DNA from 2 places in the Paractinoplanes hotanensis genome. Region 2 is predicted to be linked to the other one. Evidence: riboswitches for the same ligand, from Rfam matches in the RefSeq annotation. Region 2 holds a riboswitch; the other holds the start of a gene.
The links. Region 2 has a riboswitch for ZMP and ZTP ahead of LXN57_RS39795 (bifunctional 5,10-methylenetetrahydrofolate dehydrogenase/5,10-methenyltetrahydrofolate cyclohydrolase). Riboswitches for the same ligand answer to the same signal wherever they lie in the genome.
Positions count from the first base shown of each region.

Region 1: it holds a riboswitch for ZMP and ZTP, as region 2 does, so the genes downstream of both, LXN57_RS38585 (glycine hydroxymethyltransferase) here and LXN57_RS39795 (bifunctional 5,10-methylenetetrahydrofolate dehydrogenase/5,10-methenyltetrahydrofolate cyclohydrolase) in region 2, are expected to answer to the same signal.

Region 1 covers NZ_JAMQOL010000060.1:2,344-16,579, forward strand. Annotated here, with positions in the region: gene LXN57_RS38570 (SLC13 family permease) at 1-224, shown strand, start outside; gene LXN57_RS38575 (intradiol ring-cleavage dioxygenase) at 412-1,278, opposite strand; gene LXN57_RS38580 (cation:proton antiporter) at 1,365-2,921, opposite strand; ZMP/ZTP riboswitch at 2,978-3,070, shown strand; gene LXN57_RS38585 (glycine hydroxymethyltransferase) at 3,089-4,555, shown strand; gene LXN57_RS38590 (L-dopachrome tautomerase-related protein) at 4,741-5,832, shown strand; gene LXN57_RS38595 (AAA domain-containing protein) at 5,966-8,671, shown strand; gene LXN57_RS38600 (metallophosphoesterase family protein) at 8,686-9,189, opposite strand; gene LXN57_RS38605 (discoidin domain-containing protein) at 9,567-11,783, shown strand; gene LXN57_RS38610 (LacI family DNA-binding transcriptional regulator) at 11,843-12,829, opposite strand; gene LXN57_RS38615 (sugar ABC transporter substrate-binding protein) at 13,005-14,054, shown strand; gene LXN57_RS38620 (ABC transporter permease) at 14,144-14,236, shown strand, end outside.
Region 2 covers NZ_JAMQOL010000063.1:83,438-97,673, reverse strand. Annotated here, with positions in the region: gene LXN57_RS39815 (outer membrane protein assembly factor BamB family protein) at 1-673, opposite strand, end outside; gene LXN57_RS39810 (outer membrane protein assembly factor BamB family protein) at 707-2,062, opposite strand; gene LXN57_RS39805 (outer membrane protein assembly factor BamB family protein) at 2,072-3,397, opposite strand; gene dxs (1-deoxy-D-xylulose-5-phosphate synthase) at 3,483-5,399, opposite strand; ZMP/ZTP riboswitch at 5,559-5,642, shown strand; gene LXN57_RS39795 (bifunctional 5,10-methylenetetrahydrofolate dehydrogenase/5,10-methenyltetrahydrofolate cyclohydrolase) at 5,658-6,524, shown strand; gene LXN57_RS48075 (hypothetical protein) at 6,511-6,642, opposite strand; gene LXN57_RS39790 (class I SAM-dependent RNA methyltransferase) at 6,611-7,861, opposite strand; gene LXN57_RS39785 (APC family permease) at 7,858-9,891, opposite strand; gene LXN57_RS39780 (potassium channel family protein) at 10,005-10,670, shown strand; gene LXN57_RS39775 (potassium channel family protein) at 10,667-11,350, shown strand; gene LXN57_RS39770 (DUF3159 domain-containing protein) at 11,347-12,132, opposite strand; gene LXN57_RS39765 (OB-fold nucleic acid binding domain-containing protein) at 12,129-12,506, opposite strand; gene LXN57_RS39760 (DUF3710 domain-containing protein) at 12,599-13,288, opposite strand; gene dut (dUTP diphosphatase) at 13,307-13,774, opposite strand; gene LXN57_RS39750 (DUF3093 domain-containing protein) at 13,866-14,236, shown strand, end outside.

The DNA of each region.
Region 1 (14,236 bases), on a different contig from region 2:
ATTCGAGCCCGGCCCTGCTGCTGGCGATGCTGATCGGGGTGAACGTCGGCCCGAATCTGACCTACGTGGGTTCGCTGGCCACACTGCTGTGGCGGCGAATTCTGCACACTCACGACGCGGCGCCGGACGCGCGCGACTTCCTGCGGCTGGGAATGCTGACTGTGCCCCCGGCGCTGATCGCCGGTGTGCTCGCGCTGTGGCTGAGCCTCAAGGTGGGAAGCTAGGGGCGCACCCTCGCCGCCGCGCCGGTATCGGTCCGGGGAACGGCCGAGGTGATCCGGTGGGGGATTCGGCGGCGGGGTGCGTCCGACGAAGTCAGTCTTGTCGATGTAACTGTTACAGGCAAGTAAACGAGGTTACGGAACCGTTTACGCCCGGGGGAGCCCTGCCCGGGCCGCCGTCGCCGGAGGGCTAACCGCCCGTGGGCGTCGTCGTGGTGTCCACCTTGACCGTCAGGGCTACCGCGTATCCGTTCGCCACATCGCCGGTGACGGCGCCGAGCTGCAGGGCCCCCGAGTCGTCGCCGAACACGTTGTCGCTGTCGAGGCTCACCTGGGCCAGGGCGGTCACCGACGACTCGTACCCGGCGGTGGCGTAGACCGCCTCGGAGGTGTCCTCGGGCAACGCGACCTGCGAGGTGGCGATGGTCCTGGTCGCGTCCGTGATGTCGGCCTGGCTGGGGTAGACCTCGAAGTGGACGTGCGGCCAGCGCCCGGGGTAGCAGGCAGGGAAGATGCTGGTGAACGTCACCTTCCCCGAAGCGTCGGCGATCTGGACGCCGCGCAGGTAGTTCTCGTTCCGCACCGCCTCGGAGTACATCGAGTACTGCCCGGCCCGGTCGCAGTGCCACACGTAGACCGCGGCGCCGGCGAACGGCTTGTTGTCCTTCGCCAGGTCGAGGACGGTCAGCTCGAGCGTCATGGGTACGCCCTCAGCCGTCCCGCTCCCCGTGCCGAAGCTCGACCGGATGTCGCTGCGGACCACGCCGCTCTGCTCGAGCACATCCGGCCCGTTCGACCCGTTGCCCGGGTACGGACCGGCTGTCTCCTCCGGAATCTCCCCGGAAGCGGTCGAAGCTGCCGGCGCCGCCGTGTCGGAGGACGAGTTGCTGCTGCACGCCGCGAGACCGATCGCGGCCGCCCCGAGCCCGAAACCCCGCAGCAGCCGGCGGCGGCTCAGCAACGTGCCGAGGTCGAACCCGAGGCCCTGGTCGACGACCTCCTCGCCGGGCCGGGGCAGGCGCCGTCCCTCGTACGTAGGTCTCCGGTCCTGTGCCATCGGTTCGCTCCCGTCGTGTTGCCGCACGGTGTTCCGGTCACAGTAGGTCCGTTTCCTATGGGTCTTCTGTGACCGCGCTGTGACAGCTACGAGGGGCTGGTGTGGTGGGCGGCCTGGCTCAGGTCGATGTCCTCGATGAGCTCGCGGGCGGTCTCCTCGCTCAACTCGTGGTCGCGGACGGCCTTGCCGATCGCGAGCCGCTGAGCCTCGAAGCTCGCGTCGATGTCGGCGGCCGGCTGCGCGGCGGCCGTGGCGGCGACCTGGCGTCCCCGCTCACGCTCGGCCTCAGTCTCGGCCCGTTCGGCGGTCAGGTCGAACCTGAGCCGTCGGGCCAGCCAGCCCACCGTCGTGCCCTGCAGGAGCAGGGTCCCGAGGGTGACGAACAGGGCGATGGCCTGGATCGCGGTCCGGCCCGGGAACTCCTCGCCGGACGCCGTGTGTTCGGGGATCGAGGCGGCCGCGGCCAGGGTGAGGATGCCGCGCATGCCGGTCCAGCCGACCAGCAGCCGCTCCTTGCGGGTCGGCGCGGGCAGCGGGTCCTGGCCCCGCCGCTGCCGGTGGCGGTCGCGCATCGCCTGCAGGCGGGTGCGGTAACGGACGTCCCGCTCCGCCCGTTGCTCGACCTGCCGTTCCCGCACGGACCACCGGCCGAACAGCACCTCGACCCCGGCCAGCCGGATGACGACCGCCGCGACCAGCAGCACCCCGGCCGCCATCAGCGTGCGGCCCAGCCCGGGGTCGTCCGATTCGGCCAGTTCCGCCAGCACCCACTTCAACTGCAGGCCGATGTACGCGAAGACGAACGTCTCGAGCAGGAAGTCGATGACCGGCCAGACCTCCCCCTCCTGCAGGCGGGTCCGGTACGCGCCGGGGTACTGATGTTTCGGGTCGAGCGTCAGGTTGATGCTCAGCGAGAAGGCCGCCACGACCACCGCGAGGATTCCGGAGGCGTGCACCTGCTCGGCGGTCAGGAAGGCGGTGAACGGCACCAGCATCACCAGCGCCGTCTCCAGCGTCGGGTTGCCCAGCCGCTTGCGGATCCAGAGCGCGATCACGGCGTACAGCGCGCCGATGACGATGCCGATCGAGGCGTTCCGGAAGAACTCGCCGATCCCGCCCTGCCAGGTGGTGTGCTCGCCGTTGACGGCGGCCACCGCGATGCTGAACAGGGTGAGCGCGGTCGCGTCGTTGACCAGGCTCTCACCGGTGAGGATCGAGGTGGCCCGCTTCGGCAGCCCGATCTCGGCGCCGTGCGAGACCGTGGTGATCGTGTCCGGCGGCGCGAGCACGGAGCCCAGGACGAAGGCGGCGGTCAGCCCGAGCGTCGGCAGCAGCCACGACGACAGCAGGCCCAGCGCGCCGGCGGTGAGAACCACCAGCACGACGCCGAGCGTCCAGATCGAGCGCAGGTTGGCGCCGAAGTTCGAGAGCGACGCCCCGCGGGTCGCCGAATAGAGCAGCGGCGGGATGACGATCGCGAGGATCAGCTCGCTCTCGAGCTCGAGCCGCGGAACCCCGGGGATGAAGGACGCGCCCGCGGCCAGGACAACGATGATCATGCCTGGCTCGACGCCCCGCTTGCGAGCGAGCGCCGACACGGCGATGCCCACACCGATGATGAGCAGGATCTGCACGCCGTTCACGCCGCTTACCTTAGTGATCAACGGTTTCGGCCGGACGAACAAGACCGGTATGCTCGTCGGCGGGCCGTGACTGGCGCGTCAAGGTGGTCAACCATCGGGGAGCGGCCTCGTCTTGATGACGACACCTGCCGTGCGCCTGGGCCTCTGCATCGTGATAGGGAGGTCCCATGACTGTGTCTGACCGCGGCGGAAACCAGAATGTCACCCCGGCCGAAGGGCTGAACCCCGAGTCCGCCGCCTTCCGCTCCGCCCTCGAGGTGGTCCGGTCCGTCGAGCCCCGCATCGCCGACGCGATCGCCCAGGAGCTCACCGACCAGCGCGAGTCGCTCAAGCTGATCGCGAGTGAGAACTACGCCTCGCCGGCCGTGCTGCTGGCCATGGGCAACTGGCTCTCCGACAAGTACGCGGAGGGCACGATCGGCCGCCGCTTCTACGCCGGTTGCCAGAACGTCGACACCGTCGAGTCGATCGCCGTCGAGCACGCGAAGGCGCTGTTCGGCGCGCCCTACGCCTACGTGCAGCCGCACTCCGGCATCGACGCCAACCTGGTCGCGTACTGGGCGATCCTGGCCGACCGGGTCGAGGTTCCCTATCTCAAGAAGTTCGAGAAGCGCCAGGTCAACAACCTGAGCGACGCCGAGTGGGCCGAGCTGCGGCAGGCGTTCGGCAACCAGCGCATGCTCGGCATGTCGCTGGACGCGGGCGGCCACCTGACCCACGGCTTCCGGCCCAACATCTCGGGCAAGATGTTCGACCAGCGCAGCTACGGCGTCGACCCGGCCACCGGTCAGATCGACTACGCGGCCCTGCGCGAGACGGCCCGCGAGTTCAAGCCCCTGATCATCGTGGGCGGCTACTCGGCGTACCCCCGCAAGGTGAACTTCGCGACGCTGCGCGAGATCGCCGACGAGGTGGGCGCGACGTTCATGGTCGACATGGCGCACTTCGCCGGTCTGGTCGCGGGCAAGGTCTTCACCGGCGACTTCAACCCGATCGAGCACGCGCACATCGTCACCACGACCACCCACAAGAGCCTGCGGGGCCCGCGTGGTGGCGCCGTGTTCGCCCAGCCCGAGCTGGCCGACCAGGTCGACCGCGGCTGCCCGATGGTGCTCGGCGGCCCGCTGGGTCACGTCATGGCGGCCAAGGCGATCGCGTTCGCCGAGGCTCGTCGTCCCGAGTTCCAGACGTACGCCCAGCAGATCGTCACCAACAGCCAGGCGCTGGCCGAGGGCCTGGCCCGGCGCGGCGTGCGACTGGTGAGCGGCGGCACCGACAACCACCTGGTGCTGATCGACGTGCACCCGTTCGGCCTGACCGGCCGCCAGGCCGAGCAGGCGCTGCTCGACAGCGGCGTGGTCACCAACCGCAACGCGATCCCCAACGACCCGAACGGCGCCTGGTACACCTCCGGGATCCGCATCGGCACCCCCGCGCTCACCTCGCGCGGCCTGGGCGTGGCCGAGATGGACCAGATCGCCGACCTGATCCACACCGTCCTCACCAGCACCAAGCCGGCCCAGGACAGCAAGGCGAAGTTCCACCTCGACCCCGCGGTCTCGGACAACATCCACAAGCAGGCTCACGAGCTGCTGTCCGGCTTCCCGCTCTACCCGAGCGTCGATCTGGGCTGATCCTGAACACCAGAAAACCGATGTCGTGGCGGGGTGGTGGGTACAGACCGTAACTCCCGTCGAGGGCCCGGGCGGGGCGAGCAGGGCGCTGGCGCGCCCAGAACGCTCACCCCACCCGGGCGGCCTGCGTAAGTGGTCACGCCCCACGCCGAATGGGCTGGTGCAAGTCGGGTATGCGGGCGTTCGTGAGCGAACAACCAACCGACCAGCCTGTCGGCACCCTGGAAACCGTGCACACCTTCGACGACGGTCCCATGCCCACCGGCGTGAGCGTCTCCCGCACCGGGCGGATCTTCGTCAACTTCCCGAAGTGGGGCGACGAGGTCGCCTGCACCGTCGGCGAGATCAGGGACGGCAAGGTCGTGCCGTATCCCGATGTCGACTGGAACTCGCCTCGGGACGACGCCGATCCCGAAGCTCTCGTCTCCGTGCAGAGCATCGTCGTGGACCCCGCCGACCGGCTCTGGATTCTCGACACCGGCAGCCCGATGTTCCAGCCCACCCGGCACGGCGGCCCCAAGCTGGTGTGCGTCGATCTCGAGACCGACCAGGTCGTGCGGACCATCGTCTTCGATCAGGACGTCGCGCTGCCCACGACGTATCTGAACGATGTCCGCTTCGACCTGCGCCGCAACGCCGCCTTCATCACCGACTCGTCGGACCAGGGCCCGAACGGGCTCATCGTCGTCGACCTGCACACCGGTGAGGCTTGGCGCCGCCTGCACGATCACCCCTCCACCAAGGCGGTCGAGCCGGTCGGCATGCTGCCCATGGTCGAGGGCAAGCCCTTCTTCGAACGCCCGAAGGACGGCCCGCCCCAGCCGGTGAGGATGGGCTCCGACGGCATCGCCATCGCCGCCGACGGCTCACGCATCTATTACTGCGCGCTGGTCTCCCGCCGCTGGCACAGCGTCTCGGCGGAGGCCCTCTTCGACCGCGGCCTCAGCGACGCCGACGTATCGGCCACGGTCGTCGACGAGGGCGACAAGGGTGGCGCCTCGGACGGCCTGGAGACCGACGACCGGGGCCGCCTCTACCTCACCGACTGGGAGCACAACGCCGTCCTGCGCCGCCTGCCCGACGGAACGATGGAGACGCTGGCCCATGACCCTCGCCTGCTGTGGCCCGACACCATGTCGGTGGCCGACGGCTACCTCTATGTGACCGCGAACCAGCTGCACCGCCAGGCCAAATATCAGAACGACGAGGACCGCCGCCGATACCCGTACTCCCTGTTCCGCATCCCGATCGACGCCGGCCCGATCAACCTGCGCTGAAGCCGGCCCCGGTTACTGCTCCTCCCCAGCCCACCCGCCCGGGGGTCGCAGCGACTTTACAAAAACCGGGCTGGGCCAGTCGGCGTTATCCACAGGCGTATCCACAGGGGCTGGGGCGGTAGCCTCGGGCGCGATGCTGCCGTCGACTGTTCTTGCTGTGCTCGCCGAGCTCGCGCCGGCCGGGAGCGACCGCGTGCTCGATGTGGGGCGCGGCGGCCAGCCGATCGTGTGGCTGGAGGATGCGGAGCGCGCACCGCGCGGGAAAGACGTGGATCGGCTCGCGGCTATCGGGGCTCTGCACCGGGACGAACGGCCGCTGCGGCGGGGCTGGGGTTTCCTGGTCGGGCGGACCGAGATCGAGGGCAAGCAACGCAGGATCCGGGTGCCGCTGCTGAGTCAGCCGGTGCAACTCGATCGCGGGTTGCTCGGCTACCGGGTCGTGCCGGTCGGCGACGTCGAGATCACGCCGCTCATCGAGGACCGGAATCTCGCCGCCGCGCTGGAGGCCGCGCCCGGGGTGGCCGGGCCGGGCTGGCTGGCGGCGACCGGCAGCAAGGCCTGGCTGTGGTCGGCCGCCGAGGCGACCGGGCTTCCGGTGGACGCGGTGGCGAGCGACCGGCGGGCGCCGAACGACCGGATCGTCCTGGTGCCGGAGCCCGCCCTCTACGTGGTGCGGGACGTCTTCGGAGCCGGGCTGGCCGACAGCCTGCGCAGCTGGGCCGCACGCGATCTCACCGGCACCGCGTTCGCCGCGGTCTACGGCGGCGGACACGAAACGCGCCCGGATGAGCCCGAGCGGCATCGGTCGGGTGGCGGGCGTTCGGGCCGCGCGGACGAGCCCGGCGAGACTGAGCCGGTTCTCTCCCCGCTGCCGTTGAACGAGGCGCAGGCCGAGGTGGTGGCCCGGGTGCGCACCGACACGGTCACCGTGGTGTCGGGGCCGCCGGGTAACGGCAAGAGCCACACGGTGGTGGCGGCGGCGCTCGAAGTGGTGCATCGGGGCGGGTCGGTGCTGGTGGCGACGCAGTCACCGCATGCGGCCGAGGTGCTGGCGCGGCTGCTGGAACGCTATCCGGGGCCGGTTCCGGTGCTCTTCGGGGACGCGGCGCGGCGCGAGAGCCTGGCCGCCGAGCTGACGGCCGGCCTCGAGCAGGGCGCTACCGACGACGAGCTGCGAGCCGGCGCCGAGGCCGTGCGGCGGGCCCACGACGCCGTGAACGACATCCGCCGAGGGCTCGGGGAAGCGCTGGAGGTCGAATACCGGGCGGCCGAGCTGTCCGAGTGGCAACCCCGCCTGGCCGCGCTGGCCGGCGACGTGCCGGGCGCGTTCTCGGACGGCCTCGATCCGCGCGCGGTGGCCGACCGGCTGGCCCGCGGTGGGTTCCGCGAGTGGTGGACCCGGCGCCGCCTCGGCGTGCCCAAGGGCGTACCCCGGGAAAGGGTGACCGACGCGCTCGCCGCAGCCACTGCGCAGCGGGCCGCAGCCCGGCTGGCCGCGACCGGGGGCACCGACCTGGAGCCGCAGTGGCAGGCCCTGCACGACGCCGAGGAGAGGCTGGCCGCGGCCGTCGGCGAGGCCATGCGCCGGGCCGCCCGCAGCCGGAAACGGTGGGACCGGACTGCCCGGCGGGCGGCGGCCGGTCTCGCCGCCGCGTTGCGGGCCGGGCGCAACCGCCGTCGCGAACTGCTCGCCGGGCTGCCCGCCGAACCCTTGGTACGCGCTCTCCCGCTCTGGATCGGCACGGTGGCCGACGTCGAGGACCTGCTGCCGGCCGCGCCCGGCATGTTCGAGCTGGTCGTGCTCGACGAGGCGTCCCATGTGGACCAGGTGCGGGCCGCGCCGGTGCTGGCCCGGGCGCGACGGGCGCTGGTCGTGGGGGATCCGCGGCAGTTGCGGTTCGTGTCGTTCGTCAGCGATGTCGACGTCGCCGAGGTGCTCCGGCGGCACGGCGCGGACGAGCGGCTCGATGTGCGCCGGGTGAGCGCGTACGACCTGGCCGCGGGGGCCGCCCCGGCGACCTGGCTGGCCGAGCACCATCGCAGCGTGCCGCATCTGATCGGGTTCGCGGCCCGGCGCTTCTACGGCGACCGCCTCGACGTGCTCACCCGCACCCCGGCCAACGAGGGAGCGGACGCCATCGACATCGTCCGGGCGCCCGACGAACTGGCCGCGGTGCTGAAACTCGTCGAGCAGGAAGCGGCCGCCGGCACCCGGGGGATCGGGGTGATCTCGCCGTTCCGCCCGCAGGCCGACGCGATCGAGGCGGCGCTGGTCGAGGCGTATCCGGTGGAACGAATCGAGGAGCTCGGGCTGCGTACCGGCACCGTCCACGCGTTCCAGGGCAGCGAGGCCGACGTCGTGATCGTCTCGCTGGGCCTGCGGCCGGACGATCCGCCCGCCCGGCGTCGCTTCGTGGCCGACCCCAACCTGTTCAATGTCATGATCACCCGGGCCCGGCGGCGGCTCGCGGTGGTCACCGCCCTCGACGGCGCCGACGGTCTGATCGACGAGTTCTTCCGGTACGCCGCCGCGCCACCCGAGATCGCCGGTGGCAGCCGGCCGGACGATTGGCCGGCTGATCTCGCCACCGAGCTGAACCGTCTCGACATCGAGGCCAGACCCGCGTACGCCGTGGGCCGCTGGACGATCGACCTGTGCATCGGCCCGCCGGACAAGGCCGTCGGCGTCTTCTGCGGACCGCACCCGGACGGGCCGGAAGCGCACCTCGCCCGGCAACGCGCCCTGGCTCGGAAGGGCTGGCGGCTGCGGGACGGCTTCGCCACCCGCTGGTCCGGCGACCCACGCCGCGCGGCCCTCGAACTGGCCCGCGAGCTCTGAGGCCGGCGCAGCAGCTAAGTGCGCCGCGGCAGTTCGTGCAGCGTCACCTCGGTCAGCCGGCCCGCCTCGATCACGGCGGTCTGGTACGTGGCGAAGGGCTGCCGCCGCCGGTCGGTCGGTGAGCCGGGGTTGAGCAGGCGCAGCCCCGACGCGGCAGTCGTGTCCCACGGGATGTGGGAGTGTCCGAAGACGAGCAGGTCGACCGCGGGAAAGCGGGCCGCACAGCGCTCGGTGCGACCCGTGGACGCCCCGGTCTCGTGCACCACGGCCAGTCGCAGGCCGTCGAGGTCGGCGTACGCGATCTCGGGCAGCCGCGCCCGCAGCGCAGGCCCGTCGTTGTTGCCGTAGCACCCGATCAGTCTCTTCGCGCGCGCCTCGAAAGCGTCGAGGGCGGCCTCGTCGACCCAGTCGCCGGCGTGCACCACGACGTCGGCCGCGTCGATCGCGGCCCACAGCGGGGGCGGCAGATCGCGGGCGCGCTTGGGCAGGTGGGTGTCGCTCGTGAGGACCAGCCGCATCGTCCCAGGGTAGAAAGTCCGGGTCGGTAAGCGCTCTCCACGTCATGATCGGACCGAATTGGCGCTCATGCCGTTTTTGCTGATCCGCGCCGGAACCGGTTCCGAGATCTGTGTTATCGGGTCCGCCGCGGGGCGCCGGAGCCATCGCCGTACGGCATTGACCTGGATTTATGCCCGAACGAGGAGCGCATCGAGCCCAGCCTTTGTGACAAGCGCAAGACCGCCGAAGTTCCGGAACCGTGTTCATCTATGGACAGCTGATGAACACGTTCCCTAGCGTCGGTCCCGGGGGAGCGCTTTCCCTCGTGCAGAGGAGAGATCGGTCTTCCCTAGGGCGCAAGAAGTCCCCCTTGCGCATCCCCGCCCAAGGAGAAGCAATGACCATCCCCATCTCCTCCGCACCCGAGCGGAGACGCTCCCCCTGGCGCCTCGCCGCGATCAGCGGCCTGGTCGCCACCGTCGTCGCGGGTTACGCCGCGGCGACCGCGGTCGGCGCGAGTGCCGCCGAAACCCTGCTCTCGCAGGGCAAGCCGGCCACCGCGTCGTCCACGGAAGCGGCCGGCGCCTACGCGGCGGCCGAGGCCGTCGACGGCAACACCGGCACCCGCTGGTCGTCGGCGTTCAGCGACCCGCAGTGGCTGCAGGTCGACCTGGGCAGTTCGCAGCAGATCACCCGCGTCGAGCTCAACTGGGAGACCGCCGCGGCCAAGGCGTTCCAGATCCAGGTCTCGGACAACGCGAGTTCCTGGACCAACGTCTACTCCACCACCACGTCGGCCGGGGGCAACCAGAACCTCACGGTCAACGGCACCGGGCGGTACGTGCGTATGTACGGCACCCAGCGCACCACCGGCTACGGGTACTCGCTGTGGGAGTTCAAGGTCTACGGCGGCACGACGACCACACCCCCGACCACGCCGCCCCCGACCGGCGACCCGATCCCCGGCGGCGGCAGCCTCGGCGCGAACGTGGTGGTCTTCGACCCGTCGATGTCGAGCGCCAGTATTCAAGCCCGGGCCGACCAGATCTTCGCCCAGCAGGAGAGCGCGCAGTTCGGCACCGGCCGTTACGTGCTGGCCTTCCGGCCGGGCACCTACAACAACCTCAACATCCAGGTCGGCTTCTACACCTCGATCGTCGGCCTCGGGCAGAACCCGCAGGACGTACGGATCAACGGCGACATCACCGTCGACGCCGGCTGGTTCCAGGGCAACGCGACCCAGAACTTCTGGCGCAGCACCGAGAACGTGTCGGTCTACCCGGTGAACGGCACCAACCGCTGGGCCGTCTCGCAGGCCGCCCCGTTCCGCCGCATGGACATCCACGGCAACCTGAACCTGGCCCCCAACGGGTACGGGTGGGCGTCCGGCGGCTACATCTCGGACTCCCGGATCAGCGGCAGCGAGGGTCAGTACTCGCAGCAGCAGTGGTTCACCCGGGACAGCCAGATCGGGTCGAACACCAACGCGGTGTGGAATCAGACCTTCGTCGGCGTGCAGGGCGCTCCGGCGGCCAGCTACCCGACCCCGCCGTACACCGTCATCCCGCAGACCCCGGTGATCCGCGAGAAGCCGTACCTCTACCGGAGCGGCAGCGACTACGCGGTCTTCGTGCCCAACCTGCGCACCAACACGTCCGGCGCGACCTGGGTCAACGGCAACACCCCGGGCTCGTCGATCCCGCTCAGCCAGTTCTACGTGGCCAAGCCGGGCGACACCGCCGCGCGGATCAACCAGGCGCTCGCGCAGGGTCTGAACCTGATCTTCCAGCCCGGCATCTACCACATCAACCAGACCATCAACGTGACGCGGGCGAACACCGTGGTGCTCGGCCTCGGCTACGCGACGATCATCCCGGACAACGGCGTCACCGCGATGCAGGTGGCCGATGTGGACGGTGTGAAGGTGGCCGGCGTGCTCTTCGACGCGGGCACCACCAACTCGCCCAACCTGCTGGTCATGGGTCAGGCCGGGTCCTCGGCCAACCACGCCGCCAACCCGAGCACCGTCCAGGACGTGTTCTTCCGGATCGGCGGCTACGTCGCCGGCAAGGCCACCAACAGCCTGCTGGTCAACAGCAACAACGTGATCATCGACCACATCTGGGCCTGGCGGGCCGACCACGGCAACGCCGGCACCTATGGCTGGACGATCAACACGGCCGACAGCGGCCTGATCGTCAACGGCAACAACGTGACGGCGTACGGCCTGTTCGTTGAGCACTACCAGAAGACCGAAGTGCTCTGGAACGGCAACGGCGGCCGCACGTACTTCCTGCAGAACGAGCAGCCGTACGACCCGCCGTCGAACGCCGTGTGGCGCACCGACGGGGTGCTCGGCTACCCGGCCTACAAGGTGGCGGACAGCGTCCAGACCCACGAGGCGTGGGCGATGGGCAGCTACGCCGTCTTCCTGGACAACCCGGCCGTGCACTCGGCCAACGGCTTCCAGGCCCCCACCCACGGCGGCGTGAAATTCCACAACATCTTCACGATCTCCCTGGCCGCCGGCACGATCGACCACGTCGTCAACAACATCGGCGCCCCGGCCCAGGCCACCAATGTCGTGCCGTCCACAGTGACCAACTTCCCGTAACCGCCCGTCCCCCGGGGCCCGTCGCCGAGGAGGGAGCGTTCGGCTTGCCGGGTGCTCACTCACAGTTCGCCGGAGCCGCGGGGGATCAGGGTGGTCGGGATGCGGATCTCGCGGGGTGGGCCGTCGTAGCCGTCGATGCGTTCGAAGAGGGCCGTGGCGGCGGTGCGGCCCATGCGGGACGGGTCCTGGGCGACCACCGTGACCGGCGGGTCGAGCAGATCGGCCAGGGGGAAGTCGTCGAAGCCGATCAGGGCGACGGACCGTTCGCGGCCGAGGCGGCGTAGCGCGCGTATGGCGCCCGTTGTCACCATGCTCTGGGTGGTGAACAGGGCCGTGGGCGGGTCGGGCGCCCGCAGCATGGCGATGGCGGCCCGCTCGGCGGCGGTCGGATCGTGCAGATCGTGCACCGCGGGGCCGGGATGGCTGCCGAGTGCGCGCAGGTAGCCGCGGTGGCGTTCGCGAGCCGTCGACAGCAGCCGGCGTCCGCCCAGGTAGCCGATGCGGCGGTGGCCCTGGGCGACGAGATGGCGTACGGCGCCGGCCGCTCCGGAGACGTTGGTCGAGACCACCGAGTCGCCGGTGACGCCGGCCGGGATGCGGTCGACGAAGACCACGGGCATGCCGGTGTGCGCTTCGAGATGGCCCAGGTCGCCGCCGGTGGGGGCCAGGATCAGGCCGTCGGTCTGGCGCTCGGCGAACGCTGTGGCCAGCGCCTGCTCGCGTACGGGGTCCTGGTCGAGGCTGCCCGTCAGCACGTGGATCCCGCGGGCCCGCGCCTGATCTTCGACCGCGCGGTGCAGGGCGGCCGAGAAGGGATGGGAGACGTCGTCCAGCAGCACGCCGATCGTCCTCGTGCGACGGTCGTTGCGGCGGAGCATGCTGGCGCCCAGGTGAGGTCGGTAGTCGAGCGACTCGACCGCCGCACGCACCTTGGCGACCAGATCGGGCGCGACGGTGGCCTCGCCGTTGACCACCCGGGACACCGTCTTGAGGCTCACCCCGGCGGTGCGGGCGACGTCGTTCATGGTCGGTCGTTGAGGCGTCATGCATCCACCCCCATCGATGTTGATCACGGTCCGCAACATCTTGGAAACTCATTGTTGACACGGGGTGAAGGCGGGCGTCTACTGCCAGACAACGTTGTCTCTGACTTTCATCGTCTTTAGTCCTTTTCAGGGTGGAGGGCGGGGCGGTCGGACGGTAAATCGGTTTGGAGGAGGCATGCGCGATCCGACCATGTCTCGGGCCGGAAGGATGCTGGCCGCGGGCTGCGTGGTGACACTGCTGCTCGGCACGACCGCTGCCTGCAACAGAGGTACCGGCGAGGACGTCGTCGGTCTCATCACCAAGACCGACACCAACCCCTTCTTCGTCCAGATGAGAAAGGGCGCAGAGAGCGCGGCCGAGTCGCTGGGCGTCGAGCTGCAGAGCTTCGCCGGCAAGCAGGACGGCGACAACGAGGCCCAGGTGCAGGCGATCGAGAACCTGATGTCCTTCGGCGCCAAGGGCTTCCTGATCACCCCGAACGACTCCAAGGCGATCGTGCCCTCGATCGACAAGGCGCACGAGCTCGACATGCTGGTGATCGCGCTGGACACGCCGGTCGACCCGCCCGACGCCGCCGACGCCACCTTCGCCACCGACAACTACCAGGCCGGCAAGCTGATCGGGCAGTGGGCCAAGGCCAAGTTCGAGAAGGAGGGCAAGCAGGCGAAGATCGCCATGCTCGACCTCAACGCCAACCAGGTGTCCGTGGACGTCAAACGCGACCAGGGCTTCCTCGACGGCTTCGGCATCGACGTGGGCGACCCGAACCGGATCGGCGACGAGAACGATCCGCGGATCGCCGGGCACGACGTCACCGACGGCGCCGAGGACGGTGGCCGGACCGCCATGGAGAACCTGCTCCAGAAGGACTCGACGATCAACCTGGTCTACACGATCAACGAGCCCGCGGCAGCCGGCGCCTACCAGGCGCTCAAGTCGGCCGGGCGCGACAAGGACACCGTCATCGTCTCGATCGACGGTGGCTGCCCGGGTGTCGACAACGTCGCCCAGGGCGTCATCGGCGCCACCTCGATGCAGTTCCCGCTCAAGATGGCGCAGCTCGGCGTCGAGGCCATCGCGCAGTTCGCCAAGGACGGCACCAAGCCGCAGGCGACCTCGGGCAAGGACTTCGTCGACACCGGAACCGACCTGATCACCGACGACCCGCAGGCCGGCGTCGAGTCCAAGGACTCGGCGTGGGGCAAGCAGAACTGCTGGGGCTGACATGACCGACTGCACCGAGCGGCACCCAGCCGCACCGAACTACGGTCTCGCGGGCGAGGGCCACGAGGGCATGTCCAGGAGGTACCGCTATGGCGACTGCCACCGCTGACTTCGACGTACGCAAGAGCGACTCGCTCGGCCTGCGCATCCAACACATCCTGCACGCCAACCCGATCCTCGGG
Region 2 (14,236 bases):
CGGTGTGCGGGTCGCGGCTCTCCAACCGGCCGGAATCGCTCAGCAGCACCAGCCAGCTCGGGAAGTTCCCCTCCCAGCCGGTCTCGGCGATGTAGCCGTCCGCCGGACGGGACAGTTTCCAGCGGGTGGCGCCGGTCCGCAGATCGACCCCGAGCACAGAGTCGTCGGTGCCGAGCAGCACCAGATTGTCGGGCGCGGAGACGGCGATCAGCCGGGCCGTCCGCCGCCACCGGACGTGGTCCGTGCCCTCGGTGACCGCCACCGCGGCCCAGATGCCGCTCGCGTCGACCTGGTACGAGACGACCATCGTGCCGCCCACGAGCAGCACCTGGTTGATGCCGCCCGAGACGGTGACCGTGGTGCTGCTGAGCAGCCGCGCCGCGGGCAGGGTGAAGTTCCGGACGACGCGCCGGCTCACCTGCGACACGAGCGTCGCCGAGCCGCCGACCAGCAGCATCCGGTCGCCGCTGAGGAACGTCGTGTCGCCGAGCCGGGCCGGCACGATCGTCGGCGACAGCCGGAACGGCACCGGCGCACCCGCCGTGACCAGGGCCAGCAGGGCGATGGACAGCAACGCCAGCAGGGCCCGGCGCGGAACCAGCCGGTCGGCCTGGGCGGCGTCGGGCGGTGCCTCGCGGGGCACCTCGCCGAGTTCGATGACTCCGTTCGCCACGGCGCACCCCCGCCCATTGTGGCGCTGGGCGGGTCAGGCCCGGTAGGCCCAGATTCGCAGACCGCCATCCGTGCGGCACACCACGTGCTGCTCGTCGGAGGCGCAGTCGCTGACCGGGCCGCCGGTCTCGCCGAGCGGCTGGATCACGTCGCTGCGCGGGAGCACCACGCCGAAGGTGCTCGCGCCGGCGTCGAGGCCGCGCCGCAACACCATGGGCCGGCCGGGCCGGCCGAGCACCTCGTTCTGCCAGCCGGCCAGGTCGACCCGGGTGGCGCCGGTGGCCGGGTCGGCGAGCCGCACCGGCAGCCCCGACTCGCTGTTCCACTCGATCACGTAGCCGTCCTGCTTGCTCAGGTCGACGTCGTCGGGAGCCCGCCAGAGCGCGTCCCCCGTGCGGGGGTCGAGCACGTCGAGCTTCCGCCGCTCGCCCGCGCAGAACAGGCCGCTGCAGCTGGCCGGGTCGACCATGGTTGCGGGCACGGGTCGCGACCAGCGCCGCTCGACGGTGTCGGCCGAGTAGGCGACCTCCTCGGTGACGATGCCGTCCCGGCCGTACGCGACCGCCATGAGCCCGTCGACCAGGGCGCCGCCGGACGGCCCGGCCCCGTTGACCGGCGGCAGCGGCGCGGCCCGCACGACGGCGCCGGTCGTGCCGTCGATGCGCTGGAGCCGGTCGGACGAGAGCATCAGCAGCGCCGGCTCGTCGCCCGGTGCGACCGTCACGCTCACCGCCCCGCGGGCGCTCACGGTCCAGATCGTCCGGCCGGTGCCGAGGTCGACGCCGCGCACGTCGGTGCGCAGCGGGGGCTCGGTGTGCGGTACGCCGGTGGCCGAGAAGAACAGCTGGCCCGGCTCGCCGGACGCCTGGTCGTAGACCGTGCCCGGACGGAACTCGTGCTGCTGCACCACGCCGACCCGGCCACCCGGCAGCGGCGTGATCGTCGCCGGTGACGTCCACCGCGTCCGGCCGCTGCCCGCGTCGACGACGGACGTGACGTTCCGGTAGGAGAAAAGCACCACGTCGCCCGCCTGCTGGGCCTCGAGCCCGCCCCAGCCCATGTCGTCGGGGTCGGCGAGGGTCACCCGCAGTTGGTTGCGCCACAGCTCCCGTGGGGGCTCGGCGATGCTCCAGGCGGTGGTCACCCGCTCGGAGCCGTGCACCGCGACGGTGTAGACCCGGCCGCCGGTGAGCTGGAACGGCGTCTCGGGGCCGCCGGGCGCGGGCACAGCGCCGAGGTAACGCCAGAGCACGGGATACACCGGAGCCGCCCCGCCGATGGCGAGCACGAGCACGGCCACGAGCACCAGGCCGGGGACGCGGTAACGGTGCGCGGGCGGCGGCGCGGTGAGCGTCGGGTCGGGCTGGGCGGTCAGGTCCAGCTCGATCACCGCCAACGCCTACCCCTTCCGGTCGTACGCCCAGACGACGAGCTGGCCGTACATCGAGCGGCACACCAGCCGCCCGGGTGCGGCCTGGCAGTCACCCGTGCCGGCCGGCAGCGGCCCCAGCAGCCGTGGCTGCGTCTCGCCCGGCTGGGCGACGGCGACCATGGTACGGCCTCCGACCTCTTCCGAACGGGTGACCAGCAGGTGGTCCTCGTGCTGAACACCACTGGAACCGGCCGCACCGTAGATCGGGCGCCAGCCGGTGAGGTCGACCTCGAGCTGCCCGGTGTCCGGATCGATCAGGCCGAGCGGCTGGGTGTTCTCGGCCGACCCGTAGGCGACGAACTGGTTGCCGAACTGCTGGACGCCCCGCCACTGCGGGTTGGTCCAGCGCACGTCTCCCGTCGCCGGGTCGATCGCGCGCATCCCGTCCGGCCCGGTGAGGCAGGCCAGCACCCCGCACGCCTCGATCTCGTAGTAGCCGTCGGCCGGTTGCGACCACAGGTTGCGCAGGGTCACCCCGTCGTACGCCGAGAACTCCATGTTCGGCCGGCCGGGGTGCCGCAGCAGGATCGTCCCGTCGACCACCACCGGGTTGCTCGGGTCGTAGTCGGCCGGCGGCACCGCGGCGGTGGCCAGCCGCTCGCCGCTGACCAGGTCGTGCACGGCCATCGTGCGGTCGTCGTGCACCAGCAGCATGCGGGTGCCGGAGTCGCCCGGGCCGGGCAGCCCGATCAGCACGGCGCTGGACGGCACGTCGACGGTCCAGCGGGTGCTCCCGGTCAGCGGGTCGATCGCCTCGACCGGCCCCTGCACCCGCCGGGCGGCCCCGCCCATGCTGCGGGTGGGCGAGGCGGCGAGCAGGGTCGGCGAACCGGCCAGGGTGACCACGGTTCCCGACCGGCTCCACCGCTCGCTGCCGTCGGCGAGCGAGATCGCGGTGGTGCCGGGGTCGCGCGAGCCGATGGTCCACGGCCGCATCAGGATCAGCCCGGAGCCGAGCCGCAGCCGGAAGGCGGGGGCGGTCTGTCCGGCCTCCCACTGCGTCCCGCCGTCGCTCAGGTTGTAGGCGCTGAGCATGCCGAAGGTCTGGGCCAGCAGGCGGCCGTCGTCGGTCAGCGCGTACGCGTCGGCCGGCCCGACCTGCAGGCTGAACACCTCGGTGAGCGGCGCCTTGGCGGGCGCCGTCGAGGCGCCCGCGGTGAACAGCACGAGCGCGGCCAGGACGGCGGCCGGGAACCAGATCGGGAACACCGAGCGTTGCGGCGAATCGTACGAATCGGGTTCTCCGCGTTCCAGACCCAGATCGATGATCACCGTGTTGCTCTGCACCGTCATGTTCCAAAGGTAACGAGCAGATAACGGTGATGCCCCACGCTGGTCCGGTTCGCGGGGCTATCACCGAATTATCGGAGCCGGGAAATCATGCTTTACGCTGAAGCTCCGGCTGGTCGGCCAGCTTCGACACCCACTCGGTGACGTCGCGGGAGATGTCCTGCGCGGTGAGGCCGAGTTCGGCCAGGAGCTCGCCCCGGGTGCCGTGCGGGTGCCACCCGGCGGGCACGCCGAAGTCGCGCAGCGGCACCTCGACGCCCGCGTCGCGCAGGGCGCCGGCCACCGCATCGCCCACACCGCCGGCCCGCACGCCGTCCTCCAGCGTGACGACCAGACGGTGCTGGGCGGCCAGGCCGGTCAGCTCGATCGGCACCGGGCGGACCCAGCGCGGGTCGACCACGGTGACCCCGAAGCCCTGCCCAGCCAGGCGGTCGGCCACCTCGAGGCCCAGCCCGGCGAACGAGCCGACCGCGACCAGAAGCACGTCCTTGGTCTCGTCTTCGCGCAGCACGTCGACCTGGCCGACGCGGTGCACCGCGGGCAGAGCGGCCGGTACGGCGCCGGTCGGGAAGCGGACAATCGTCGGGCCGTCCTCGACGGCGACCGCCTCGCGCAGTTCCTCGCGCAGCGTGGCCTCGTCGCGAGGCGCCGCGATGCGCAGGCCGGGCACGACGCCGAACACGCTCATGTCCCAGATGCCGTAGTGGCTGGGGCCGTCGGGGCCGGTGATGCCGGCCCGGTCGAGCACGAAGGTGACCGGCAGCTCGTGCATCGCCACGTCGAGCAGCACCTGGTCGAAGGCCCGGTTGAGGAACGTGGCGTAGACCGCGACCACCGGGTGCAGGCCGCCCATGGCCAGGCCGGCCGCGCTGGTCACCGCGTGCTGCTCGGCGATGCCGACGTCGTACGCCCGTCCGGGGTACTTCTTGGCCAGCGCGGCGATGCCGGTCGGCTCGGCCATGGCGGCGGTGATGCCCACCACGTCGGGCCGCTCGTCGGCGATCTTGACCAGCTCGTCGGCGAAGACGTTGGTCCACTTCAGCTTGGCCGAGGCGAGCAGCTTGCCGGTCTCGGCGTCGAAGCTGCCCGGGCTGTGCAGGCAGTCGGCCTCGTCCTGCTCGGCGGGCCGGTAGCCGTAGCCCTTGCGGGTGACCGAGTGCACGATGACCGGCGCGTCGAAGCCTTTGGCCCGGCGCAGCGCCGATTCCATGGCCTGCTGGTCGTGGCCGTCGACCGGGCCGATGTACTTGATGCCGAGGTCCTCGAACATGGGCTGCGGGCTGACCGCGTCCTTGATGCCGCGCTTGACCGCGTGCAGCACCTCGTAGACCGGCTTGCCCACGACCGGGGTCGAGCCCAGCGCGTCCTTCACCAGGTCGAGAACCTTCTCGTAGCCCGGGTTCAGGCGCAGCGTGGAGAGGTGGTCGGCCAGGCCGCCGATCGTCGGCGCGTACGAGCGGCCGTTGTCGTTGACGACGATGACCAGGCGGTTCTTGGCCGCGGCGATGTTGTTGAGCGCCTCCCAGCACATGCCGCCGGTGAGCGCGCCGTCGCCGACCACGGCCACGACGTGCCTGTCCTCGCCGCGCAGGGCGAACGCCTTGGACATGCCGTCGGCGTAGGACAGGGCGGTCGAGGCGTGCGAGTTCTCGATGAAGTCGTGCTCGCTCTCGGCCCGGCTCGGGTAGCCGGTCAGGCCGCCGCGCTGGCGCAGCAGGTCGAAGCCGCCCTGCCGGCCGGTGACGATCTTGTGGACGTACGCCTGGTGACCGGTGTCGAAGAGCACGCGGTCGCGCGGCGAGTCGAAGACCCGGTGAATGGCCAGGGTGGTCTCGACCACGCCGAGGTTGGGGCCGAGGTGGCCGCCGGTGCGGGACACCTTGGCCACCAGGAAATCGCGAATCTCCGCCGCCAGGAGGGTCAGCTGCTCGGGGGTGAGGCGCTTGAGGTCACCCGGAGAGGTGATGCTGGCCAGGATGCCGTCAGAGGCGGAGACGTCGCTCATGGGGTCGAAGTCTATCGGCGTGGGGCGACAACGCATCCCGTCCGAAGGGCCGTCCCCAGCTCCTACACACAACCGACACATGGACGCGACCTGCGATCTTGCGGTGATCTACCGCACAGTAACAACCCGGTATCAAAGACTGGGGCGGCGTCGGGCAGACTTGGGGCACGCGACTGGCGGCACCGGGGATGGATCGACCATCGGGGAGCCTGTCACGGGGAGTCGACCGCCTGGGCCCCCGTGCGACAAGGGGGTCGCATGTCCGCACGCCTACTTCCCGGCGCTCCGGTCGCCGAGGCGGTCCTGGCCGATGTCTCCGAGCGCGCTGCCAAGCTGAAGGCCCAGGGCGTCACGCCCAGCCTGGCCACCGTGCTCGTGGGCGACGACGACGCCAGCGCCGGCTACATCCGCATCAAGCAGCGGCAGGCAGCCGAGCTGGGCTTCGAGTCCCCGCACCGGCACCTCTCCGGCGACACCACCCAGCAGCAGTTGCTCGACGTGATCGCCGAGCTGAACGCCGATCCGGGTGTGCACGGGGTGCTGATCCAATACCCGATCCCGGCCCACCTCGACTACGACGCGGCGCTGCAGACCCTCGACCCCGACAAGGACGTCGACGGCATGCACCCGCTCAACATGGGACGCCTGGCCGTCGGCCTGCCCGGTCCGCTGCCCTGCACCCCGGCCGGCATCGAGGCGCTGCTGGCCCACTACGAGATCCCGGTCGCCGGCCACGAGGTCGTCATCCTCGGCCGGGGCGCCACGCTGGGCCGGCCGCTGGCCATGCTGCTCGCCCAGAAGCGCCCGACAGCCAACGCCGCCGTCACCGTGGTGCACACCGGCGTGCCGGACTGGGCCCGCTACGCCAAGCGGGCCGAGATCCTCATCGCTGCCGCGGGAGTGCCCGGCATCATCCAGCCCGAGCACGTCCGCCCGGGCGCGACGGTGATCGGCGCCGGCGTCCGCTACGAGGGCAAGCGCCTGCTGCCCGATGTGGCCGAGGAGTGCGCCGAGGTCGCCGGAGCCATCACCCCGCGCGTGGGCGGGGTGGGCCCGACGACGGTGGCGATGCTGTTCCGCAACGCGATCACCGCCGCCGAGCGCGCGGTCGCTACAGCAGCGTGACCTTCCCGGTGTCCGGGTCATAGCGCGCGTCGGCCACGCCCAGGTGGCCGGCCTGCGCCTTCTCGCGCGCGATCTGGCAGAGGCGCTCAGCGCTCGAGCAGCGCGACGCACTCCACATGCTGGGTCATCGGGAAGAGGTCGAAGGCCCGCAACGCGGTCAGGCGCCAGCCCAGCTCCTGGAACGTGTTGATGTCGCGCGCCAGCGAGGCCGGGTCGCAGGCCACGTAGGCCACCGCGCGGGGCGCTGCCGCCACGACCGCGCGCACGACCTTGGCCCCGGCGCCGGCCCGGGGCGGGTCGAGCACGACGAGGTCGACCGGGCCGGTCACCCGGCGACGCAGCAGCGCGGAGTCGACCCGCGCCTGCACCACCTCGGCGTGCGGCAGGTCGGCCAGATTCGTCCGGGCCGAGGCCACGCCGGCCGAGGAGGACTCGACCACCGTCGTACGGCCGTGGGTGTGCCCGGCGACAGCCGCCGCGAACAGCCCGGCCCCACCGTAGAGGTCCCACATGCTCTCGCCCCCGGCCGGCCGCAGCATCTCGACCACCGCCGCCACCAGCGTCTCGGCCGCCGCCGGATGCACCTGCCAGAAGCCCTCCGGCGGCACCCGCCAGGCGCGCCCGACGGCCCGTTCGGTCACCTCGGCCGGGCCCTCGACGAGCTGCCGCCCGCCGCCGCCCAGCGTCGTGCCCTCAGCCGGGTCGTCCGGCGGCAGCAGGCCCCCGGCGCCGGTCGGGCGGGCGAGCACGGTCACGTCGCCACCGGTGGTCGCCACCGCCTCCAGCGCGTCCGCCTCGGGCCATTCCCGCCGCAGCAGGTCGAGCTTCTGGATCGCGGGATGCGCGATGCGGCAGCGGTCGATGGCCACCACCTCGTGCGAGCGATGCTTGAGCAGCCCGGCCCGGCCGGCCGCGTCGACCGCGTAGCGCACGCGGCTGCGCCAGCCCAGCAGCCCGCCCGGCAGCTCCTCGACGTGCACCTCCCGGCGCAGTTTGGCCAGCCGCCGCAGTTGCTCCTCGACGACGGACGCCTTCCACCGCCGCTGCGCCTCGCCCGAGGCATGTTGCAGGTCGCAGCCGCCACAGGCGCCCGGGCGGGCGTACGGGCAGGGCGGCTCGACCCGATCGGCCGAGGCCTCGTGGATCTCGACCGCGTCGGCCCGCAGGAAGCCCTTGTGCAGCTCGGTGATCTCGGCGGTGACCCGCTCGCCGGGCAGCGCGTGCCGCACGAACACCACCTGGCCGTGCTCGCCGCCCACCCGCGCGACGCAATGCCCGCCGTGGGCGGGAGCGCCGACGGTGAGCTCGACGCGTTCACCCTCTTCCAGTGAATTCACGAGCGCGACTCCGTCTCCTGGTCGGCCGGGGGCTCGGCGGCCCGCACGCGGGGCCCGCGGGCCGGCACCCGGGTCAGGCTCTGGTCGAAACGGTCGAGGTCCCTGTCCTGGCTGGAGCGCAGCTGCCAGGGCACGCTGGTGACCATCACGCCCGGCTCGAACAGCAACCGGGCCTTGATGCGCAGGGCGCTCTGGTTGTGCAGCAGGTTCTCCCACCAGCGGCCGACCACGTATTCCGGCACGAAGACCGTGACCACGTCGCGGGGGGAGCCGCGGCGCACGCCCTTGACGAAGTCGATGATCGGGCCGGTGATCTCCCGGTACGGCGAGTCGACCACGGCGAGCGCCACCGGGATCTGGCGGCGCTCCCACTCCTCCTGGATCGTCCGGGTGTCCTTGTCGTCCACGTTCACGGTGACCGCGGTGAGCGTGTCGGGCCGGGTCGCCTGCGCGTACGCCACCGCACGCAGGGTGGGCATGTGCACCTTGCTGACCAGCACGACCGCGTGGTTGCGGGAGGGCAGCACGGGCCGCTCCTCGGTCGGTTCCAGCTCGCGCGCCACCCTCGTGTAGTGCTTGCGGATGGCCACCATGAGCCCGTAGATGGCCACCATGGCGGCGATCGCGATCCACGCCCCGAGCAGGAACTTCGTGACCAGCACGATGATCAGCACGGTGCCGGTGAGGCCCATGCCGAACGTGTTGATGGCCCGCGACCGCACCATCCGGCGCCGCTTCTCCGGGTCGCGCTGGGTGCGCAGCAACCGGTTCCAGTGCCGGATCATGCCGCCCTGCGACAGCGTGAACGACACGAAGACGCCCACGATGTAGAGCTGGATCAGCCGGGTCGTCTCGGCCTGGAACGCCACCACCAGGATCATCGCCGCGATGGCCAGGAAGATGATGCCGTTGCTGAAGGCCAGCCGGTCGCCGCGGGTGTGCAGCTGGCGGGGCAGGTAGCGGTCCTGGGCGAGGATCGAGCCGAGCACCGGGAAGCCGTTGAAGGCGGTGTTGGCGGCCAGGAAGAGGATCAGGGCGGTGACCGCGCCGACCACGTAGAGCAGGACCGACCCCGACCCGAAGATCGTCTCGCCGAGCTGGGCGGTGACCGGATGCTGCACGTAGTTCGCCGGGCCGGACACGATCTGCAGGGTCGGATCCTCGACGTACTGCAGGTGGGTGGCCCGCGCCAGCAGCACGATGCCGAACAGCATGACGATCGAGAGGCCGCCCAGCAGCATCAGCGTGGTCGCGGCGTTCCGGCTCTTGGGCGGCTTGAACGCGGGCACGCCGTTCGAGATCGCCTCGACGCCGGTGAGCGCCGCACAGCCGGACGAGAACGTGCGGAGCAGTAGATAGGCGAAACCGAAGCTGGTGAGGTGGTCCTCCTCGGCCGCGATGACCAGGCCCGCGCTGGGCGCCCGGAGGTCGTCGCCGAGCACGTAGATCCGGAACAGACCGGTGAGGATCATGCCGAGGATCACGACGATGAAGGCGTACGTCGGCACCGCGAACGCCGTCCCCGACTCGCGCAGCCCCCGCAGGTTGAGCGCGGTGAGCAGGGTGATCGCGCCGACCGCGAAGGCCACCTTGTGCTCGGCGACGAACGGCACGACCGAGCCCAGGTTGGTCACGCCGGCTGTGGTCGACACGGCCACGGTCAGGATGTAGTCGACCAGCAACGCGCTACCCACACCAAGCCCGGCCCGCGGGCCCAGGTTGACCGTGGCGACCTCGTAGTCGCCGCCGCCCGAGGGATAGGCATGAACGTTCTGGCGGTAGCTGGCGACCACGGTGACCATCACGACCGCGACGGCCAGGGTGATCCAGGGTGAGATGTAGAAGGCCCCGGCCCCGGCGATCGACAGCGTCAGCAGGATCTCGTCGGGCGCGTAGGCCACGCTCGAGAGGGCGTCGCTGGCGAAGACGGGCAGGGCGATGCGCTTGGGCAGCAAAGTGTGCTGCAGCCGGTCGGAACGGAACGGCCGGCCGAGCAGCAGCCGCTTCGCGAGGGAGGTCGGACTGGCCACGAGTGCAAAGCGTACGGCCGCACCTCGAGCCCTGTACCCCGCCCCGGCCACCGGCTCTGGCGGGCGCATGGCAATCTCTCACCCAGGAGCACGATCCGGGGAGGGCACGACACGTGCACGTGGTGATCATGGGGTGCGGGCGGCTCGGTTCGACGCTCGCTCACAACCTCGAGGAACGGGGCCATTCGGTCGCCGTCATCGACCAGAATCCGGACGCCTTCCGCCGTCTGGGCTCCCACTTCGGCGGCGCCACGGTGACCGGGGTCGGCTTCGACCGCGACGTGCTACGGGCGGCCGGCGTCGAGCGGGCCGACGCGTTCGCGGCCGTCTCCAGCGGCGACAACTCCAACATCATCTCCGCTCGGCTGGCCCGCGAGACGTTCGGCGTCTCCCGGGTCGTGGCCCGCATCTACGACCAGAAACGGGCCCAGGTGTACGAGCGCCTGGGCATCCCCACCGTGGCCACGATCCGCTGGGCGGCCGACCGGATGGTGCGCCACCTGGTCCCCGAGGGCATGGTCGAGGTGTTCCGCGACCCAACCAGCGTGGTCTCGATCGTCGAGGCGCCGCTGCACCGCGACTGGGTCGGCCGCACGCTCAAGTCGCTCGAGGAGCTCTCCGGCGCGCGGGTGGCCTATCTGATGCGGTTCGGCATGGGCACCCTGGGCACCCCGTCCACCGTGCTGCAGGACGGCGACCAGGTGTTCATGCTGGTCACCGACGAGACGGTGGGCGCCGTGCTCGACGTCGCCTCCGGCGCGACCAGGGAGGGGCTGTGACCATGCGGATCGCCATCGCCGGAGCCGGCAACGTCGGCCGCTCGATCGCGCAGGAGCTGATCGGCAACGGCCATCAGGTCATGCTCATCGAGCGGCAGCCCCGCCAGCTGCGGCCCGAGCGGGTGCCCGAGGCCGACTGGGTGCTGGCCGACGCGTGCGAGCTGAGCAGCCTCGAGGAGGCCGACGTGGCCGGTTGCGACGTCGTGGTGGCGGCCACCGGCGACGACAAGGCCAACCTCGTCGTCTCGCTGCTGGCCAAGACCGAGTTCGCCGTGCCGCGCGTGGTGGCCCGGGTCAACCGGGCCGAGAACGAGTGGCTGTTCACCGAGCAGTGGGGCGTCGACGTCTCGGTCAGCAAGCCGCGCCTGATGGCCGCCCTGGTCGAGGAGGCGGTCACCGTCGGCGACCTCGTCCGCCTGATGACCTTCCGCCAGGGCGAGGCCAACCTGGTCGAGATCACCCTGCCCCGGAACGCGCCGTACGAGGGTCAGCCCGTCCGCGACGTGCCGCTCCCCCGCGACTCGGCGCTGGTGGCGATCCTGCGCGGCAAGCGGGTCATGGTGCCCACGGCCGACGACACGCTCGAGGCCGGGGACGAGCTGATCTTCGTCTGCACGGCCGAGGTGGAGGACCAGATCCGCGCCGTCGTGCTCGGCAGCGAGGGTCGCGAACTCGGTTAGGCGGTGGTCTCAGCTGCCTTCTGCTCGCTGGTCACGCGGTGGATGGCCCACGCGGTGAAGGCGAACGTGGCGGCGTAGATCGGCCAGCTGATCAGGATGCGCACGATGCCGAGCGCGTTCGCCTCGCCCATCTGCCACAGCACGAACTGGATGCCCGCGCGCAGGCTGAGCGAGACCACCCAGACCAGGGTGAGCCACTGGAACGTCTTGAACAGGCGGGCGTTGCCGAACCAGTCCTGCTGGCCCTTGTTGGCCATGATGCCCCAGACGTAGCCGATGATCGGCTTGCGGACCATCACGCTGATCAGCAGCGCCGCCGCCTGCGCGAACGTGAGCAGGATGCCGGGGAGGTAGAAGTCCTCGGCGTTGCCCGTGCGCCAAGCCAGGAAGGCGCCGATCGCGATGCCGAAGAGACCGTTCACCGCATGGCGTACGGGCTGCTTGCGGGCCAGCCGGAAGGCGCCGATGGCCAGCGCCGTGAAGACCGCGCCGCCGATCGCCCAGTAGAGCGCCGTACGCTTCTCGAGCCCGACCACGGTGTCGCCGAGGATCACGTTGAGCATCACGAAGGTGAGCACCGGAAGGCTCGACTCGATCAGCCCGCGGACCCCGCCGAGCTGCTCCGAGATCTGCTCCGACATCGAGGGGAAGGGCTCCTCCCCGTCGTCCTTCTTCGCGGGCTCCGGCACCGGATGAAGGTCGAGATCCTCGACGACCTCCTCGGCGAGCCGTTCCTCCACGGTTTCGTGCGCGGCGTGACGCGGCTCGCTGCCGGGTGTCACCGGGGCGCCTCCAGCTCGTAGTACGGGTTGTAGATGACCTTACGGTCGTCCCTGATCGCGATGCGGCCGCGCGCGGTGAGCTGTCGGCCGGGCTCGATGCCGGCGATCGACCGGCGGCCCAGGAAGATCAGGGTCACGACGTCGCTGCCGTCCCAGAGGTCGGCCTCGAGCGTCGGGAGGTTGGTACGGGGGGTGTATGCCACCGTACGCAACCGCCCGTTCACCGAGACGACCTGACCGCGGGAGCACTGGCCGGCCGGCATCGCGCCGCACTTGGCCACCTCGCGCTGAAGATCCCGCGCGTCGAGCTCGGAATCGGTGGCGGTCAACCGGTCGAAGAACCGGCGCAGGCCGGTGCGCTCGTCGGTGGTCATGACCTCTCCTCGCCCCACACGGGATGAACGGCACGGACCAACGCCGTGCCGCCCTTACAAGGTACGCCCTGGGTGACCACTGTCACGAGCCGCTAGGCGGGCCGGCTGCCGTTCGTTGCCGGGCCCTGCTCCTGCTCAGCCTGTTCCTGCTGGGCCTGCTCGGTCATCTCCTTGGGCAGCTGCAGCGGCAGCGCCTCGCGCACCGGGCGGGCCTCGTTGTCGCGGACGACCACCAGACCGGCTAGAACCTCGCCCAGCCGGCCCTCACGGGACGGATCGGCCGCGGCCGCGCCCTGGTAGAGCGCGCGGACCATCCAGCGCGGCCCGTCGACGCCCACGAAGCGCACGTCGGCCGGTCCCTCCGGGGTGTTCACCCGGGCGGCCAGCTCGACGCCGTACGGCCCGTCGATCTCGCGGGGCGCCACACCGTCGGAGGTCATCGCCCCGGCGATCTCGGCCCGCACCTCGTTCCAGATGCCTTCGGAGCGCGGCGCCGCGAAGACCCCGAGCTGGAGCGCGCTCTCGCCGTCGACCAGCACGATCTGCTCGACCGCACCGTCCGGGTTGGCCTGCACCCGCACCTCGACGCCGTCGACGGCCGGGATCTGCAGGCTGCCCAGGTCGAGCCGCTGCACGTCGTCGGGGGCGTAGCTCGCGTCCCACGGGCCGTGGTCGGGCGGTGGGGGCTCGTCGCCCGCGGCCAGGCTCTGCTTGAGCGCCTCGGAGGGCGCCGCGTCGGTCGCACGTACGTGCTTGGGGCCGCCGCGCTTACGGGAGAACATCTCTACTGACCTTCCATCTCATGCCTGTCGGGTGGGCAACGCACTGTGCCCGCCCGTCGACCCGTGGCCACCGGCGCCGCGGGAGGTGTCGTCGAGCTCCTCGACCACGTGGAACGACGCCCGCTCGACCCGCTGGACGACCAACTGGGCGATGCGGTCGCCGCGGGAGATCTTGACCGTGCCGGCCGGGTCGTGGTTCACCAGGATCACCAGAATCTCGCCGCGGTAACCGGCGTCGACCGTACCCGGCGCGTTGAGCACCGTGACGCCCAGGCGGGCGGCCAGACCGGAGCGGGGATGCACCAGGCCGACATACCCCTGCGGGATAGCGACCGCGATGCCCGTCCGCACCTTGGCACGCTGCCCGGGCGCCAGTTCGACATCCTCGGCGGCAACCAGGTCGGCCCCGGCGTCGCCCGGGTGCGCGTACGCCGGCAGCGGCAGGTCCTTCTCGAGGAGGCGGATCGGGATCACTACATCGGTCAAGGCACAGATTCCTCACTGGTGCGGCGGCGGGCGGCACTCACCCTGCCATCCTGCCGTGCCCCGTCGCGGAGGCGCGCCGTACCCTTCCAGGGTGACACCGGAGTCCTCCACGCGCACCACCGCGGCCCCCGTTTACGCCGAGCGGCTGCACCTGACCTGGTGGATCTGGCCGGTCATGCTGCTGGTCGTGGCGATCCTCGCGGTCGAGGTGCTGCTCGGCTTCCCCGACATGCCCGCCTGGGCGCCCTTCGCCGTCCTGGTGCCGCTGGCCGTGGCCGGCATGATCTGGACCAGTCGCATCCGGGTCGCCGTGACCGACGACGAGTTCCAGGTCGACGACGCCCGGCTGCCGCTCGAGTTCGTTCAGGACGTGGTGGCGCTCGACGCCGAGGGCAAGCGCGAGGCGCTGGGCGTGGGCGCCCACCCGCTCGCGTTCGTGGTGCAGCGCCCGTGGATCGGCCC